3 regions of the Nonomuraea sp. NPDC050404 genome follow, and region 1 is predicted to be linked to each of the others. Evidence: riboswitches for the same ligand, from Rfam matches in the RefSeq annotation. Region 1 holds a riboswitch; each other region holds the start of a gene.
What was found. A riboswitch is a leader RNA that binds a small molecule or an ion and turns the genes downstream of it on or off. The one in region 1 is predicted to bind cobalamin.
Positions count from the first base shown of each region.

Region 2: another riboswitch for cobalamin. It lies ahead of metE (5-methyltetrahydropteroyltriglutamate--homocysteine S-methyltransferase); the one in region 1 lies ahead of metE (5-methyltetrahydropteroyltriglutamate--homocysteine S-methyltransferase).
Region 3: another riboswitch for cobalamin. It lies ahead of AB0I81_RS52640 (ribonucleoside-diphosphate reductase subunit alpha); the one in region 1 lies ahead of metE (5-methyltetrahydropteroyltriglutamate--homocysteine S-methyltransferase).

Region 1 is NZ_JBFAKB010000009.1:190,689-196,025, forward strand. It holds gene AB0I81_RS25945 (ABC transporter ATP-binding protein) at 1-509, shown strand, start outside; gene AB0I81_RS25950 ((2Fe-2S)-binding protein) at 506-1,285, shown strand; gene metE (5-methyltetrahydropteroyltriglutamate--homocysteine S-methyltransferase) at 1,264-3,597, opposite strand; cobalamin riboswitch at 3,855-3,991, opposite strand; gene AB0I81_RS25960 (VOC family protein) at 4,077-4,514, opposite strand; gene AB0I81_RS25965 (DinB family protein) at 4,516-5,088, opposite strand; gene AB0I81_RS25970 (YafY family protein) at 5,151-5,337, shown strand, end outside.
Region 2 is NZ_JBFAKB010000001.1:29,590-34,926, forward strand. It holds gene AB0I81_RS00145 (hypothetical protein) at 1-2,244, opposite strand, end outside; adenosylcobalamin (AdoCbl) riboswitch at 2,346-2,488, opposite strand; gene AB0I81_RS00150 ((2Fe-2S)-binding protein) at 2,613-2,789, opposite strand; cobalamin riboswitch at 2,870-2,990, opposite strand; cobalamin riboswitch at 3,059-3,269, shown strand; gene metE (5-methyltetrahydropteroyltriglutamate--homocysteine S-methyltransferase) at 3,405-5,337, shown strand, end outside.
Region 3 is NZ_JBFAKB010000032.1:46,743-52,079, forward strand. It holds gene AB0I81_RS52625 (epimerase) at 1-614, shown strand, start outside; gene AB0I81_RS52630 (LLM class flavin-dependent oxidoreductase) at 774-1,682, opposite strand; gene AB0I81_RS52635 (hypothetical protein) at 2,004-2,417, opposite strand; cobalamin riboswitch at 2,725-2,931, shown strand; gene AB0I81_RS52640 (ribonucleoside-diphosphate reductase subunit alpha) at 3,061-5,337, shown strand, end outside.

The DNA of each region.
Region 1 (5,337 bases):
TCCAGGGGGACGACGCCGGCGACCGGAAGATCATCACTGACGCGCTGGCGGCGCTGGACGTCACCGGGCTCGCGCGGGCGCCGTTCGACCGGCTGTCGGGAGGGGAGAAACAGCGCGTCCTGATCGCCCGCGCCCTCGCGCAGCAGACCGGCACGATCGTGCTGGACGAGCCCACCAACCACCTCGACCTGCGCCACCAGCTCGACGCGCTGCGGCTGGTGCGTGGCCTGGGCGTGACCGCGGTGATCGCGCTGCACGACCTCAACCTGGCCGCCGCCTTCTGCGACCGGATCTGCGTCATGGACGCCGGCCGCGTCGTCGCCGACGGCCCGCCCGCGCGGGTCCTCACCCCCGGGCTGCTCGCCGAGGTGTACGAGGTGGACGCCGAGGTGACCATTCACCCCGGCACCGGCATCCCGCAGATCAACGTCCTGCCCGGCCTTCCCCTGTCCGGTTCCGGAGGAAGCGCGTCCCCACAGCCCGGCCATGAAGGGAGCACCGCGCCATGACCCCGTTGCGGCCCGCGCCGCCCGCGTCCGTCGCCGAAGCCCTGTCGGACCTCGCCACCATCGGCCCGTTCTTCGCGATCACCGTCGGGGACGCGGACGGCGCCTGGCGTCCCATCGCGCACGCCTACGCCGAGGGCATGCCGCACCTGGTGGCGGCCCGCGCCGCCCGCTACCGCACCTCCGAGTTACGCGTCGCCGCCTCGATCGTGCAACTCGGGCACGCCGCCCGCCTGTGGTCGCTCACGCTGGGCTGCGCCGTCGCTCACGGCCTCGTCCCCGATCTCGACGACCTGCACCAGGAGACCGAAGGCGCGGCCCTCCTGGTGCCCCGGCCCCGAGGGTGGCTCGTGCCTGACGCGCTGCCCCAGCCCCGAGGGTGGCTCATCCCTGATCCGCTGCCCCGGCCCGGCGGGTGGCCGGACTCCGAGACGCTCGCACCGGTGTTGTACCGCCTGGTCATGGAGGAGCACCTGGCCGCGCTGGCCGCCGGGCTCCGGGTCAAGGTCGCCTCGGGGCTGCTGCACGGGAACGCCGCCTCCGCGCTGGCCGAGGCCGCCCGCGAGCTCATCAAGGCCCGCCCCAGCCTGCGCGCACCCGTCACCGAGCTGACCCGGCGGCTGCTCGGCACGGGAGACCTGCGCGGCAGGGGCCTGCCCCTCAACCGGGACTTCGCCTTCCGCCGCAGCACCTGCTGCCTGTACTACCGGGTCCCCGGCGGCAGCGGATGCGGCGACTGCTCACTGGACCGCGACCGTCACCGCCCGCCCGACGGTTGATCGAGGGCGGCGGGCAGGGCCGCTCTGACGCGGGCCGCGGCGGCGACCATGTTGCGCAGGGCAGATTCGATCTCGGCGGGCTCGCGGGTGCGCAGCCCGCAGTCGGGATTGACCCAGAGCCGGTCGGGCCCGACGGACCTGAGCAGGTGGCGCAGCGCGTCGGCCATCTCCTCGACGCCGGGGACGCGGTGCGAGCGGCTGTCGTACACGCCGGGGCCCACCCCGCCGCGGAAGAGCGCGGCACGCGGGCCGGACAGCGGTCCCATGCGGGGACGCGCCGACTCGACGCTGGTGACGTCGGCGTCGAGGGCGCCGATGGCCGCGAGCACGTCCTCCGACCACGACTGGCAGATGTGGGTGTGGATCTGGGTGGTGTCGGCGATGCCCGAGGTGGCCAGCCGGAACACGCCGGTGGCCCAGGACAGGTAGAAGGCGCGCTGGGCCTGCCGCAGCGGCAGGAGCTCGCGCAGCGCGGGCTCGTCGATCTGGATGATGCCGATGCCGGCGGCCTGGAGGTCGTGGATCTCGTCCCGCAGCGCGAGGGAGAGCTGCCGGGCGATGTCGGCGCGTGGCAGGTCGGTGCGCGCGTAGGAGCGGGCCAGCAGCGTGACGGGGCCGGTGAGCACGCCCTTGACCGGGCGGTCCGTGCGCGACTGGGCGTAGGTGGCCCAGCGGACGGTCATCGGGGCGGGGCGGGAGACGTCGCCGTAGAGGATCGGCGGGCGTACGTAGTGGGTGCCGGACGCCTGCACCCAGCCGTGGCGGGTCAGGGCGAACCCCCGCAGCCGCTCGGCGAAGTACCTGACCATGTCCTCGCGCTCTGGCTCGCCGTGGACCAGCACGTCGAGGCCGAGCCGCTCCTGGAAGGCGATCACCCGGTCGATCTCGTCGCGTACCGCCCGTTCGTAGCCGGCCTCGTCGATCAGGCCGTCGCGCAGGTCCGCCCGCGCCCGGAGGACGCGTTCTGAGGGAGGGAACGAGCCGATGGTGGTGGTGGCCAGGTCGGGCAGCCCGAACGCGCGCCGCTGCGCCGCCGACCGCACGGCCCACTCCGCGCGCGGCCGCCCTTTGCCCAGCGCGTCCAGTCGCGCGCGCACGCGGTGGTCGGGCGCGTACAGGCGGGCCACTGTGTCGTGGTCGGGCGCGTGCGGGCGGGCGGCCGTGGGGCGATGACCGGTGGCGTCGCTCACGGGAGGGTTCGGGGCGGTGGCGTGGGACGGGGTGGCCGGGCGTTCCTGGCGTAGGGCCCGGCCGAGCGCGACCACCTCATCGACCTTCTGCCTGGCGAAGGAGAGCCGCGCGCGCAGGCCGGGGTCGAGGTCGGGCTCGGCGTCCAGGTCGAGCGGCACGTGCCGGAGCGAGCAGGAGGTGCTCACCGTCACCTCCCCGGCCAGGCCGAGCAGGGACGCGCAGGTGGCCAGGGCCTGGCGCGGGTCGGTACGCCACACGTTGCGGCCGTCCACCACCCCGGCGACCAGGGTGCGCAGCGGCAGCCCGCCGATCGAGGCCAGCGCCTCAAGGTTGCCGGGACCGGCCACGAAGTCCAGGCCGATGGCCTCCACCTGGGTCGCGGCCAGGACGGGCAGCGCGTCCCCGATCTCGCCGAAGCCGGTGGAGACCAGCAGCCTGGGCCGGGACGGGAGGGCGGCCAGCCTGCGGTAGGCGTGGCCGAGCGCGGCGAGTTCGCGGGAGTTGCGGTCGCAGGCCAGGGCGGGCTCGTCGAACTGCACCCAGGTGGCGCCCGCGCCGCTGAGCCGTTCCAGCAGCTCGGCGTAGACCTCGATCAGGTCGTCGAGCAGGTCCAGCGGCCGGAAACCGGCGGGCGAGGCGGCCAGCAGCAGAAACGTCAGCGGCCCGACCAGCACGGGCCGGGTCTCCACCCCCAGCGCGCGGGCCTCCAGGTACTCGGCCAGCGGCTTGGCCCGTCCGGCCGCCGCCAGCCTGAACCTGGTGCCGGGGCCGATCTCCGGCACCAGGTGCTGGTAGCCGGTGCCGAACCACTCGTCCGTGGCCAGGCCGGGGATGCCGTCCGCGCCGCGTGCCATCGCGAAGTAGGCGTCCAGCCCGTCCAGGTGGCGGAAGCGTTCGGGGACGGCGTCCACCAGTACGGCGGCGTCGAGCAGGTGGTCGTAGAGGGAGAAGGTGTTGGACGGGATCTGGTCGAGACCGGCCGCGCGCAGGTCCGTCCAGACCGACCCGCGCAACCGCGCACCCACCTCCAGCAGCCCTTCGGCGTCCAGCCGGCCCGCCCAGTACTCCTCCGTGGCCGATCTCAGCTCACACCGGGGGCCGATGCGGGGATAGCCGAGCACAGTGGTGCCGGGGACGGTGGTGCCAGGCGCGGTGGCGGGGCTGTCGGGCGCGGTGGCGTGGATGTCAGGCCCGGTGGCGGGCGTGGTGGCGGGGGTGTTGGCCACGTACTCTCCTTCGCGAGTCACGGGAGACCTCGACGATCCCCCGGAGGCGAAGGGCGCGACCGCAGAACGAGGTGTGGCGCGCACCTGCGATTCGCCCGGCCCGCCCTCGAGGCCGTCGATGTCGCCGCACGCCGGCGCGCGCGGGCAGCGGCAGGTCTTCGGACTCGTGGGCGTCCTGCTCGCTCCTACTGGCCGTCGCTTCCCGGGCCCGGAGGCCCAGTGCGGGTGACGGCGGTCGCTCCCACTCACCGCTGCGGGGCAGCCCCGGATTCACACCGGGTTCCCTCTTGCGACGCGCCTGCCTGGCGGGCAGGTACGAACCGACTGCGGCACCCACCCTAAGCCGCGCACACCCGTCCCGTGACCCCGGGGGCTCAGTCCAGGCAGAACTCGTTGCCCTCGGGGTCGGCCATCACGATGAAACCCAGCTCAAGCGGGGGAGCGGGCTCGACGCGGTGCGACCGGGTGGCGCCAAGGGGGATCAGCCGCTCGGCCGCCGCCTCCAGGGCCGCCATCCGCGCCTCGCCCTCAAGCCCGGGAGCCGCCCGTACGTCAAGATGCACGCGGTTCTTGACCTGCTTGCCCTCCGGCACCCGCTGGAAGAACAGCCGCGGCCCCGAGCCGTCCGGGTCGACGGCCGCCGAGGCGTCGTTGCGCTTCTCGGGCGGCACGCCCCACGCCTCCAGCGCCTGCTCCCACGACTCGAAGCCCTTGGGCGGATCCTGCACCTGATAGCCGAGCGCCTCGGCCCAGAAGGCCGACAGCGCGGCGGGGTCGGCGCAGTCGAAGGTGATCTGTACGTCGCGCGCCATGTCAGCTCGCCTCCCGGTGGGTGTGCAGGTAGAGGTCGCGCAGCAGGCACACCTCGGCCAGATGGTGGATCAGCTCGCGGTGGATGTGCAGCACCAGCGCCGAGAGCGGATAGTCGGCGTACGGGCCCTCCGCCTCACCGCACGGGCGGGCCAGCCCGTCCTCGCCGAGGGCCTCGACGCCGGCCAGCCATCTGGCGTACTCGGCGTCGAGCTGGGCCAGCGCATCGGTGGCGGTGGCGGCGTACTCGTAGGAGTCGTAGTCGGTGGGCACGCGGCCGAAGTGCGAGGCGTTACGCATCGCGAGCACGCCGACGTTCACGTGCGCGAGACGCCAGGCGATGGTCGTGAACGGCGCCGGTTCCGGCATCGGGAACGCGAAGTCGATGGTCATCGCGCCGGCTCCGGCCTGCACCGGCGCTGTGCCGGTGCCGCGCGGGCGCACGTTCCACGAGCCGGGCGCCGGCTCCCAGAAGTATTCGTCGTCGGTGAGCCCGTCGAGCCGGTCGCGCAGCTGGTGGGTCCAGTGCCAGTCGATCTGGTCGCGGAGCAGGGAGTTCCAGGTCTGGTCGGTCATGCGTCTCACCTTCCCGCAAATAGCGGACAGGATCGGTCCGTGATGTGTGGAACCATGAAAAAATGACCGTCGAGGGGACGACCGAGCGCGTGCTGCGCCTGCTGGCGCTGCTGCAGCACCGCCCGTCATGGACCGCCACCGAACTGGCCGCCGAGCTGGGCGTGACCGACCGCTCGGTGCGCCGCGACGTGGAACGGCTGCGCGTGCTCGGCTACCCCGTGCACGCCACGGCGGGCGTCGGCGGCGGCT
Region 2 (5,337 bases), on a different contig from region 1:
CGGCGCCTGGCCCGCGGCGGCAGGGGTGCTGCGAGGTTCGCCGCTCAGCGCGGTGATCGCGGCGGCGGTCGCGGCCAGGTCTCCGGTCGCGCAGTCCTTGGTGTTGAGGTCCGCCGGGAACGAACCGTCGGAGCATTGGCTCTGGAGGAGCGCCTCAAGCGAAGCCGTGGTCTCACCGGGAGCCCCGCCCGCGGTGATCGCGAGGACGGCCCACGCCTGCCTGCGGACCAGGCCGTCCCCATCGCCATAGACGCCACGGTCGACGAACCGGCCCTGCGCCGTCCTGAGCTGGGCAAGGCTGGCCTTGAGCCGATCGGCGGTCGTCGCGAGGCCGGCGGGCGCGGCCGGCTCGGTCTGGAGGAACCGGGCGATGATCTGCAGTTTCGCCAGCGGCTCGGCATAGGCCGCGGGCCCCTGCTCATACGGCGCGCCGTAGGCGTAGGCCTGGATCGAATCCGGCTGGAGCAGGAACAACGACGCCCGGGTGACGGCCTCCGGCTGCTCGCCCAAGGCGCGTAACGCGAGCACGAGGTCCGCGCTCGCGTCGTAGTCGACGTACGTCTCGCCGTCCTTGGTGACCTCGACGTGGTCGCCGTCCACGAGCCGACCGGCCAGGTAGGCGCCCAACCGTCCGGCCGGGCCGGCGGTGGCGGGCACGGACTGGCCCTGCGGCGGCATCGAAGGGCCGGAGTCCGTGCCGGGCAGCGTCGTGTCGCCGCTCGGGTCGTCGCCGGCCGCCGGACCGGAATCCGGTCTTCGCGGTGTCGGAGCGGACCGCGGTTTCGGTCTGGGAGTCGTCCTGCTCGTCGCCCTGGGCCTGGCGACCGGCTTCGCCGAAGTTTTCCGGGTGGGTGTCGCGTTCGGCCGGGACGTTGCTGTCGCGGTCGCTGTCGCTGTCGCGGTCGTGGTCGTGGTGATCGTGGTGGTCGTCGAATACGTGGTCGTTGAGGTGACGGTGGTCGTCACTGTCGGGTTTGGGGATGGGCTCGCCGTGGGGTTGTCAGTCGGGCTCACCGTGGGGGTGACCGTAGGGGAAGGGCTGGTTCCCGGGTCTTCGCCCGGAGGTGGGACCCTGCCCTGCGAAAGGTCGTGGAAGCCGATCCGGGCGAGTCCGAGCGTGGCCTGGGCACCCGCCCGGATCCACGTGTCGAGCCCGACGATGCCACCGGTCCTCGCGGCCTGGTACTCCTCCGGCGTGTAGGCGATCGCGCCGATCTGGTCGCCGAGTGCGCTGTCCCCGTCCGCCGTGGCCGTCGCCTGGGCGGACTCAAGGTAAGCGGTACCGCGTTGCACCGCGTCGTCGGCGCCGCCCGCATCCACGAGCGCCTGCACGATGAGTCCGGTGCTGTTGGTGTTGGGCGCCTCCGTGCTGACGCCGCCTCCCCATCCGCCTCCGGGCTTCTGGTTCGCCTTCAACCAGGACACGGCCGCGTCGATCGGCCCATCCAGCCCGGTCGCACCCGCGTGCCGCGCGGCCAGCAGCGCCGACAGGGCCATGCCCGTGGCGTCGCCGTCCGGCGCGGACTGGCCGAACGGCTTGCCCTCGTCACACGTCGAGACCTTGGTGCCGTTCGACGTGACATGGTCGCCGGTCTCATCGGTCGGGATATAGCCGAAGAAGATCCGGAAGTAGCCTTCCGAGCACTGCTGCCCTATCAGTGTGTCGATGGCCGGCCTGTCGTTCTCGCCGACGCCCGCCAGCCCGATCACGCCGAGGGCCTGCCCGAACACGTTGGCGTTGTTCGAGACCGAGTCCGCCAGGTCGGGGTTCTTGGAGTAGTCGCTGACGCGCCCCTTGTCCGGACCCGACCGCATGATCGCGCCCTGGGTCTCCGCGACCATGTCGTGGCCGCCGAAGTTGCGCGGGTCCCGTCCGGCGACCTGGGCGGCCACCAGCACCTTGGCCGTGGCCCCGCCGACGATCACCGCGTCGTAGCCCATGCCGGGCACCAGGCCGTCCCAGGTGAAGTAGTCGCTGGCATGCCGCTCGTCGTCCAGGTACCGGACGATGGGTTCGGCGAGTTCGCCCTCCCCCGCGGCTCGCAGGGCGTACAAGGTGTCGATCATGAGTCCGTGATCGGGTAACGCCCCGCCGAGCGGGTTCTGTAATGTCCCGTCGGCGCCGAGTTGACGGGACAGCCAGCGCGCGCTGTTGCGCGCGGCCTCCGCATCAGCAGCCGAAGCGGCCGTGACAGGGCCGAACACCATCGTTGCCGCCACGATGCCGGCTACAGCGGACAGCACCGCGACAGTCGACCGCCAATGTCCAGGAAAGGTGTGATCCACGCCTCGTCCTTTTGCGCGAACAGCAAGGAGAGGACGATATGGACCCGCCGGCCAACCGTGTCCACCTCTGCTACTCGCGACAGTGGTCTGACATAACTCGTCCGCAGGATGGACCCGACTTGTCACCTTTGGTGACCTACGGTTGCGCGACAGTGCCGGACTTTGACCGGCTTCCTCGCTGCGGACGACAATATTCACTTAGGGTTAAACGGGTTGAATCGTAACAACAAGCCTCGAATCCGACAAGGGGTCATCCGATGTCCGGCAGATTTCGTGATACGTCGGAGCGCGGATAAATGGCGGCATTATTCTTCTGACGGTGTCACTCATAGGGTGTCACCGCGCTCTCCGACGATCCGCGCCCACTGTTCCCGGCGTGCCCGATCGGGAATGAGCGCGCAGTCGCCGCACTTGCCGCCGTCGGGGAGCAGGTAGTAGAGGCAGCAACCGCGCCGCACGAAGAACGGGTGACCCGGCGCGGGTTCGGCGAGTTCGCCGGTCACACGCCACTTCGTCGATCTTCGCCGCTAGCCCACGAGAGCCCGTCAACAGCTCCGGCAGCGGGCGCCACTCCGTCCCGCCCGGCTCGTCACAGTCGGTCGGCGCGTGCTCGCAGTGGCGGGACCGCGCCGGAATCACACCGGCTTCCCCGTTCCGCCGTCGCCTGCATGATGCAGTTGGCCACAGGCAGAGCTGCCCGGTCGCGTGACCGGCGAAACCGGGAGTGTCCCGCCATCCGGACCCGTTGTCGCGTAAGAGGCGTCCGCGCTCTAGGGTGGCCTTTGCAGTCGGTTCGCCCTGTCCGCCAGGCAGGCGCGTCGCAAGAGGGAACCCGGTGGGAATCCGGGACTGCCCCGCAGCGGTGAGTGGGAACGACCGCCGTCACCAGCACTCGGCCCCCAGCGGCCCGGGGAAGCGACGGCCACTAGGAACAAGCAGGGCGCCCACGAGTCCGAAGACCTGCCACTGCCCGCGCGCGACCTCCGCGCGCGGCGACGTCGACGGCCTCGAGGGCGGGCCGGGCGGACCCACGGGCATGTCTTCGTGTCCGCGCTGTGGTCGCGCCTTCGCTCCCGGGAATCCGCCGAGGTCTCTCGTGACTCGCGAAGGAGAGTTCCGTGGCCGATATCTCCGCCACTCCCACCGTGTACGGCTACCCGCGTCAAGGACCGGACCGGGAGCTGAAGAAGGCCGTCGAGGGCTACTGGGCCGGGCGCGTCAGCGCGGCCGAACTGAGCTCGGTGGCCGAGACGCTGCGCCGCGACAACTGGCGCCGCCTGACCGACGCCGGTGTCGCCGAGGTGCCCACCGGCGACTTCTCGCTGTACGACCACATGCTGGACACCACCGTCATGGTCGGCGCCATCCCCGAGCGGCACCGCGCCGCGGTCGCCACCGACGCGCTCGACGGCTACTTCGCCATGGCGCGCGGCACCCAGGACATCGCGCCACTGGAGATGACCAAGTGGTTCGACACCAACTACCACTACCTGGTGCCCGAACTCGGCCCCGACACCACGTTCACCGCCGACCCCGCCAAACAACTCGGCGAACTGCGTGAAGCCTTCACCTTGAACCTGGAGGCGCGCCCCGTCCTGGTCGGCCCGGTCACCTACCTCCTGCTGGCCAAACCCGCGCCAGGTGTCGATCCCGGTTTCGAGCCGCTCAGCCTGCTGGAGCGGCTGCTGCCCGTCTACGCCGAGGTGCTGGCCACGCTCTGGTCCGCCGGAGCCACCTGGGTCCAGCTCGACGAGCCCGCCCTCGTGCAGGACCAGCCGCAGGCCGTACTGGACGCCGCCGCTGCCGCCTACCGGCACCTCGGCGAGCTGACCCAACGGCCCAAGCTCCTCGTCGCCACCTACTTCGACCGGCCGGGCGAGGCCCTGCCGGTGCTGGCCGGCGCGCCCATTGACGGGCTCGGGCTCGACTTCACCGCTACCACGGCAGCGGAGCTGAAAGCCATCGGCGGCCTGCCCGGCAAGCGGCTGATCGCCGGTGTGGTGAACGGCCGCAACATCTGGATCAACGACCTGGCCAGGTCGCTGAGCACGCTCACCGCACTGCGCGACCTCGCCGGCCGGGTGGACGTGGCCGCCTCCTGCTCGCTGCTACACGTCCCCTACGACGCCGAACTCGAGACCGGCCTCAACCCCGAGGTCGCCCGCTGGCTGGCCTTCGCCCGCCAGAAGAGCGCCGAGATCGTCACCCTCGCCCGCGGCCTCGCCGGCGCGGACATCTCGGCCGAGCTGGCGGCCAACCAGGCCGCCCTGCAGGCGCGCGCCACCTCCCCGCTCACCCGTGTCCCGTCGGTACGGGCCCGCGCCGAGGCCGTCACCACTACCGACACCCGCCGCGCCCAGCCCTACGCCGAGCGCGCCGAGGCCCAGCGCGCCCGGCTGGGCCTGCCGCCGGTGCCCACGACCACGATCGGCTCGTTCCCGCAGACCGCGGAGCTGCGCGCGGCCCGCGCCGACCTGCGGGCCGGCCGCATCGACCAGGCCGCCTACGACCAGCGCATGGAGGCGGAGATCCGCACGGTGCTCGCCTTCCAGGAGGAGGCCGGCCTGGACGTGCTGGTGCACGGCGAGCCCGAGCGCAACGACATGGTGCAGTACTTCGCCGAGCAGCTCGACGGCTACGTCGCCACCCAGCAGGGCTGGGTCCAGTCCTACGGCAGCCGGTACGTGCGCCCGCCCATCCTGGCCGGCGACATCTCCCGCCCCGAACCGATGACGCTGCGCTGGACCGGCTATGCCCAGTCGCAGACCAGCCGCCCGGTCAAGGGCATGCTGACCGGCCCGGTCACCATGCTGGCCTGGTCGTTCGTCCGCGACGACCAGCCGCTGGCCGACACCGCCCGCCAGGTCGCCCTCGCCCTGCGCGACGAGGTCGCCGACCTGGAGGCGGCCGGCACGGGCGTGATCCAGGTGGACGAGCCCGCACTGCGCGAGACGCTGCCACTATGCGCCGCCGACCGGCCCGCCTACCTGGCCTGGGCTACGGAGGCGTTCCGGCTGGCCACGGCCGTGGTGCGGCCGGAGACGCAGATCC
Region 3 (5,337 bases), on a different contig from region 1:
ACGCCGACGAGATGGACCCGGCCAACTACGGGCCGGCCAAGGTGGCGTGCGAGCGGATCGTCGGCGCGGGAGCGCTCGTCGTGCGCGCCGGGCTGATCGTGGGCCCCCGGGACCCGTTCGACCGGTTCGCCTACTGGGTCGGCAGGCTCGCCCGCGGCGGGCGGGTGCTGGCTCCCGGCTCTCCCGACGACCTCGTCCAGTGCGTGGACGTGCGCGATCTGAGCGCCTGGATCCTCGACTCGGCGGAGAGGGGGCTGGCGGGGCCGTACGACGCGACGTCCATGCCCTTCGGCAGGGGAGAACTGCTGGCGAGGATCGCCGAGGGCGTGAACGCGGCGCCGGAGCTGGTGTGGGCCGGTCAGGAGTTCCTCATCGAGCAGAAGGTGGAGCCGTGGATGGGGCCGCGGTCGTTGCCGATGTGGCTGCCACTGCCCGAGTACGCCGGCTTCCTGGCCAGGGACACCTCCGCCACGATGGCCGCCGGTCTGCGTATCCGCCCGATCGCCGCCACGGCCCGCGACACCCTGGCCTGGCTGCGCGATTCGGGCCACACGATAAGCCGCGCCGGCCTCACCGCCGCAGAAGAGACCGAACTGCTCCGTGCGCTGGGTTGATACTTCTTCCGGCATGAGAGTCTCCGACCCGGACCTCACGACCGGGACGTACACGGTCGACGTGGCCGACAAGGACTACGCACGCTTCACTTCCGCCCAGCGCCGGCAGATCGTCAGCGCCTGCTGCCAATCCCCGGCGTGGCGGGCGCGGGCGGGGGATCAGTGGTTCACCAGATCCCGCACCTCGGCCAGCAGGTCGACCTGCGCCCGCCAGTCGCCCCCCGAAATCCCGATGACCGCGTGGCTCGCCCCGGCCTCACGGTAGGCGTTCAGTTTCTCGGCGACCTCCTTGGGCCGGCCGGTCAGCGGGATGTCCATGACGTCGTCGAGCGGCCGGCCGTAAGCGCCGCTGATGCCGGCCGCCAGGTCCGCCCTGGACGGAATGCCCGGCCCGGATCCCAGCGCCGCGGCGCCCCCAATGGCGATGACCGGCACGGCCCGGCCGTGGCTCGCGGCCAGCTCCGCCAGGCGCTCCCGTCCCTCGGCGACCTCCCGGGGCGAGATCAGGGAGGGGAACCACCCGTCGCCCAGCCGGGCGGCCCGCCGGACGGCCGCCCGTGACGCGTTGCCGACCCACACGGGCGGCATCCCGGCGCCAGGGGACAGCGTGACCGCCGGCTGTCCGGGCTCGTCCCGCAGGCGAACCTCCTCGCCGGACAACAACTGGGGGAGCAGTTCCAACGCGGTGTCGGTACGGCGGCCACGCTGCCCGTACTCCACCCCGGCGGCCGCCCACTGCCCCGGCCCGCCACCCGAACCGACACCCAGGACCAGCCGGTTGCCGGACACGTACTGCAGGCTCGCGATCTGCTTGGCCGCCCACACCACGGGCCGGATCGCCGGAATGAACACCCCGGTGCCGATCCTGATGACCGAGGTGGCCGCGGCGGCGGTGGCCAGCGCGATCGGCGCGTCCAGCGTCGGCCCGCCGACGGCCAGGTGATCGCCGTGCCACACCCCGTCCAGCCCCGCCTCCTCCGCGTGCCGAGCGGCCTTTCGCAGGTCAAGGTCCTTCTCACGCTGCACGGCAACCCCGGGCAGGATGACGCCGATCTCGAAGCTCTTCATGATTCCGAGCATGCAACCTCAGGTTAGATTGAGGTCAATCCTCGTAAGTCGTCCTGGGGAGGAGAGCAGCAGATGGCAGGTGCGCCTCCGCGCCGGCGGCCGATTTCCATGAATCGCTTTCCGCGAAGCATTCGAGAACCGTCGCAGGCAATCCGGCCGGTCAGCGACTCCACCGTGAGCCCGGCGTCGGCGGGAATATCGTCAAGGCTGAAAGAGTGGCCGCATAATAGGGGGTCAATTCGGCGACGGTGCAGCCGGAAGCCATACATGATTGTCAGCCCTGTACGGCCTCCGGCGAGTTTCCGGTGAGACGCCTTATGTTCAGAGCGCCAGGAAGTCGAATCCGCCGTTCGCCAGGCGACCCGTGTTGGTGTCGTACACGTTGACCGCGACGGTGTTGTGGTGCCACCAGCACGTCGCGGACGGGTTGCGATAGGCGATGTGCGGCAGTCGCCGCTCGTCGCGCGGAGTGAGCTGGATGAGCGAGTAAGGCGCGTCCACCGAGGAGTCGAGCTGGACGCAGTAGCGGCCGGTGCTCGCCCGCCAGGACTTGCGGACGTTCGTGGCGTTGTTCAGGCTGCCGTCGGCGTTGATGATGGCGGCGGCGACGCTGCCATGCGACGCCGTCGCGGGCGTGTGCGCAGCCTGAAATTCGGCGTGCGCAGGAGAAATGGCTGCCGTGATGAGACCGGCGAACGTCAGCGCGAACGCGGCTGACACAGAACGACGGAGCATGGGAATTCCTTTCGATCGCGCCCCAAGTGGGAAGCAAGATTGAAAGTAAGTCCGCGTGGGCCGTGGCACCGCGCGCCACCCCGAACAAGAACAATCAAGAAAACTTGGGCGTTCAAACGCCAACCGATGGCTATCTCATGCGGCGACTTTCCCGGGTCCGGACGCCCGCATCCGGGACCTGATCGGGCCCGACGCGCCGGGGGCTCGCCGGGGTGGCCGGGCCACGGGTGCCCGCGTCGGGCGGTCTGTCGCGTGAGAGTTGTCTCAACACGAGATGTGGGGTGTGACTTTTCGATCGGCCCTATATATGGTGTCCCCTGCAGCTGGTTCGGCCGCTCATCCAGGGCGGCCGAGGCAAGAGGGAACCCGGTGGGAATCCGGGACTGCCCCGCAGCGGTGAGTGGGAACGACCGCCGTCAGACGCACTGGGCCAAGGGCCCGGGAAGCGACGGCCAGTAGGCGTTGAGCGACGAGCCCACGAGTCCGAAGACCTGCCGGCCGCGCCGTACACGATCATGCGTGTGCGGCTGCTCCGAGACCGCGCGGGACGGTCGACGGCACCGGCGAGAGGGCTGTGCGGCGCCCCTGCCTGGGCCTCCTGCGCGTGCTCGGACATTGACCGAGTTCACGAGGGGAGAGCGCAGTGACGGTCACCGGGGATCCGATTACCGAGCTGAGCGGCGAAGTGCCCGTGCCGAGGCGGGTGCAGATGCAGGTGCGCAAGCGCAACGGCAGCGCCGAGCCGGTCGACGTCGGCAAGATCGTGCGCGCGGTGGGACGCTGGGCGGAGGACCTGACCGACATCGATCCGATGCGGGTGGCCACCAAGACGATCAGCGGCCTGTACGACGGCGCCACCACCGCGGAGCTGGACCGGCTGTCGATCCAGACCGCCGCCGAGATGATCGGCGAGGAGCCGCAGTACTCCCGCCTGGCCGCGCGGTTGTTGTCCGGCTACATCGACAAGGAGGTCCGCGGGCAGGGCGTGGCCTCCTTCAGCCAGGCGATCCGGCTGGGCCACGCGGAAGGGCTCATCGGCGACGAGACCGCCGCGTTCGTCAACGCCAACGCGCGCAAGCTCGACGACGCCATCGACACCGCCGCCGACCTGCGGTTCGAGTACTTCGGGCTGCGCACGGTCTACGACCGGTACCTGCTGCGCCACCCGTCCACCCGGCTGGTGGTGGAGACGCCGCAGTACTGGCTGCTGCGGGTGGCGTGCGGGCTGGCCCAGACGCCCGCCGAGGCGGTCGGCTTCTACCGGCTGATGTCGTCGCTGGCCTACCTGCCCAGCTCCCCGACGTTGTTCAACTCCGGCACGCGGCACACCCAGATGTCGTCCTGCTACCTCGTGGACTCGCCGCGTGACGAGATCGGCTCCATCTACGAGCGCTACGCCCAGGTGGCGCAGTTGTCGAAGTTCGCCGGCGGGATCGGCATCGCCTGGTCGCGGATCCGTTCGCGCGGCGCGCTGATCCGCGGCACCAACGGGCACTCCAACGGCATCGTCCCGTGGCTGCGCACCCTCGACGCCTCCGTGGCCGCCGTCAACCAGGGCGGCCGGCGCAAGGGCGCGGCCTGCGTCTACCTGGAGCCGTGGCACCCGGACGTCGAGGAGTTCCTGGAGCTGCGGGAGAACACCGGCGAGGACGCCCGCCGCACCCACAACCTCAACCTGGCCAACTGGATCCCCGACGAGTTCATGCGCCGCGTCGAGTCGGACGGCATGTGGTCGTTGTTCGACCCGAACGAGGTTCCCGAGCTGCCCGACCTGTGGGGCGAGGCGTTCGAGGAGACCTACCGCGCGGCCGAGCGGGCCGGCCGGTACACCCGCCAGGTCAAGGCCCGCGACCTGTACGCCAAGATGATGCGTACCCTCGCCCAGACCGGCAACGGCTGGATGACCTTCAAGGACGCCAGCAACCGGCTGTGCAACCAGGCCGCGGAGCCCGGCAACGTGGTGCACCTGTCCAACCTGTGCACCGAGATCATCGAGGTGTCCAGCGACACCGAGACCGCGGTCTGCAACCTCGGCTCCGTCAACCTCGCCGCGCACGTGACCGATGGCGGCATCGACTGGGAGCGGCTGCGGGCCACCGTGCGCACCGCGGTCACCTTCCTGGACCGCGTGATCGACATCAACTACTACCCGAGCGAGCAGGCGGCGGCCAGCAACCCGCGCTGGCGGCCGGTCGGGCTGGGCGTGATGGGCCTGCAGGACGTCTTCTTCGCCCTGCGCCTGCCGTTCGACTCGCCCGAGGCCAAGGAGTTGTCCACCCGCATCGCCGAGGAGATCTACCTCTCGGCGCTGGAGACCTCCGCCGGGCTCGCCGAGCGCTTCGGCGCCCACCCCGCCTACGGGCAGACGTGGGCGGCGCGCGGCAAACTCCAGCACGACCTGTGGGGCCAGAGCGGCACCCAGAGCGAGCGCTGGGACGCGGTGCGCGAGCGGATCGCCGCTCACGGCCTGCGTAACTCGCTGCTGATCGCGATCGCGCCCACCGCCACCATCGCCTCGATCGTCGGCGCGTACGAGTGCATCGAGCCGCAGGTGTCCAACCTGTTCAAGCGCGAGACCCTCAGCGGCGAGTTCCTGCAGATCAACAACGCGCTGGTGGCCGAGCTCAAGGCGCGCGGGCTGTGGACCGAGCAGGTCAGGGCCGCCATCAGGCAGGCCGAGGGCTCGGTGCAGGGCATCGCGGAACTGCCCGACGACGTGCGCCTGCTGTTCCGCACCGCCTGGGAGCTGCCGCAGCGCGCGCTGATCGACATGGGGGCCGCGCGCTCGCCGTACATCGACCAGAGCCAGTCGCTCAACCTGTTCATGAGCGCCCCGACGATCGACAAGCTCTCCTCGATGTACCTGTACGCCTGGAAGTCCGGCCTGAAGACCACCTACTACCTGCGCTCGCGACCGGCC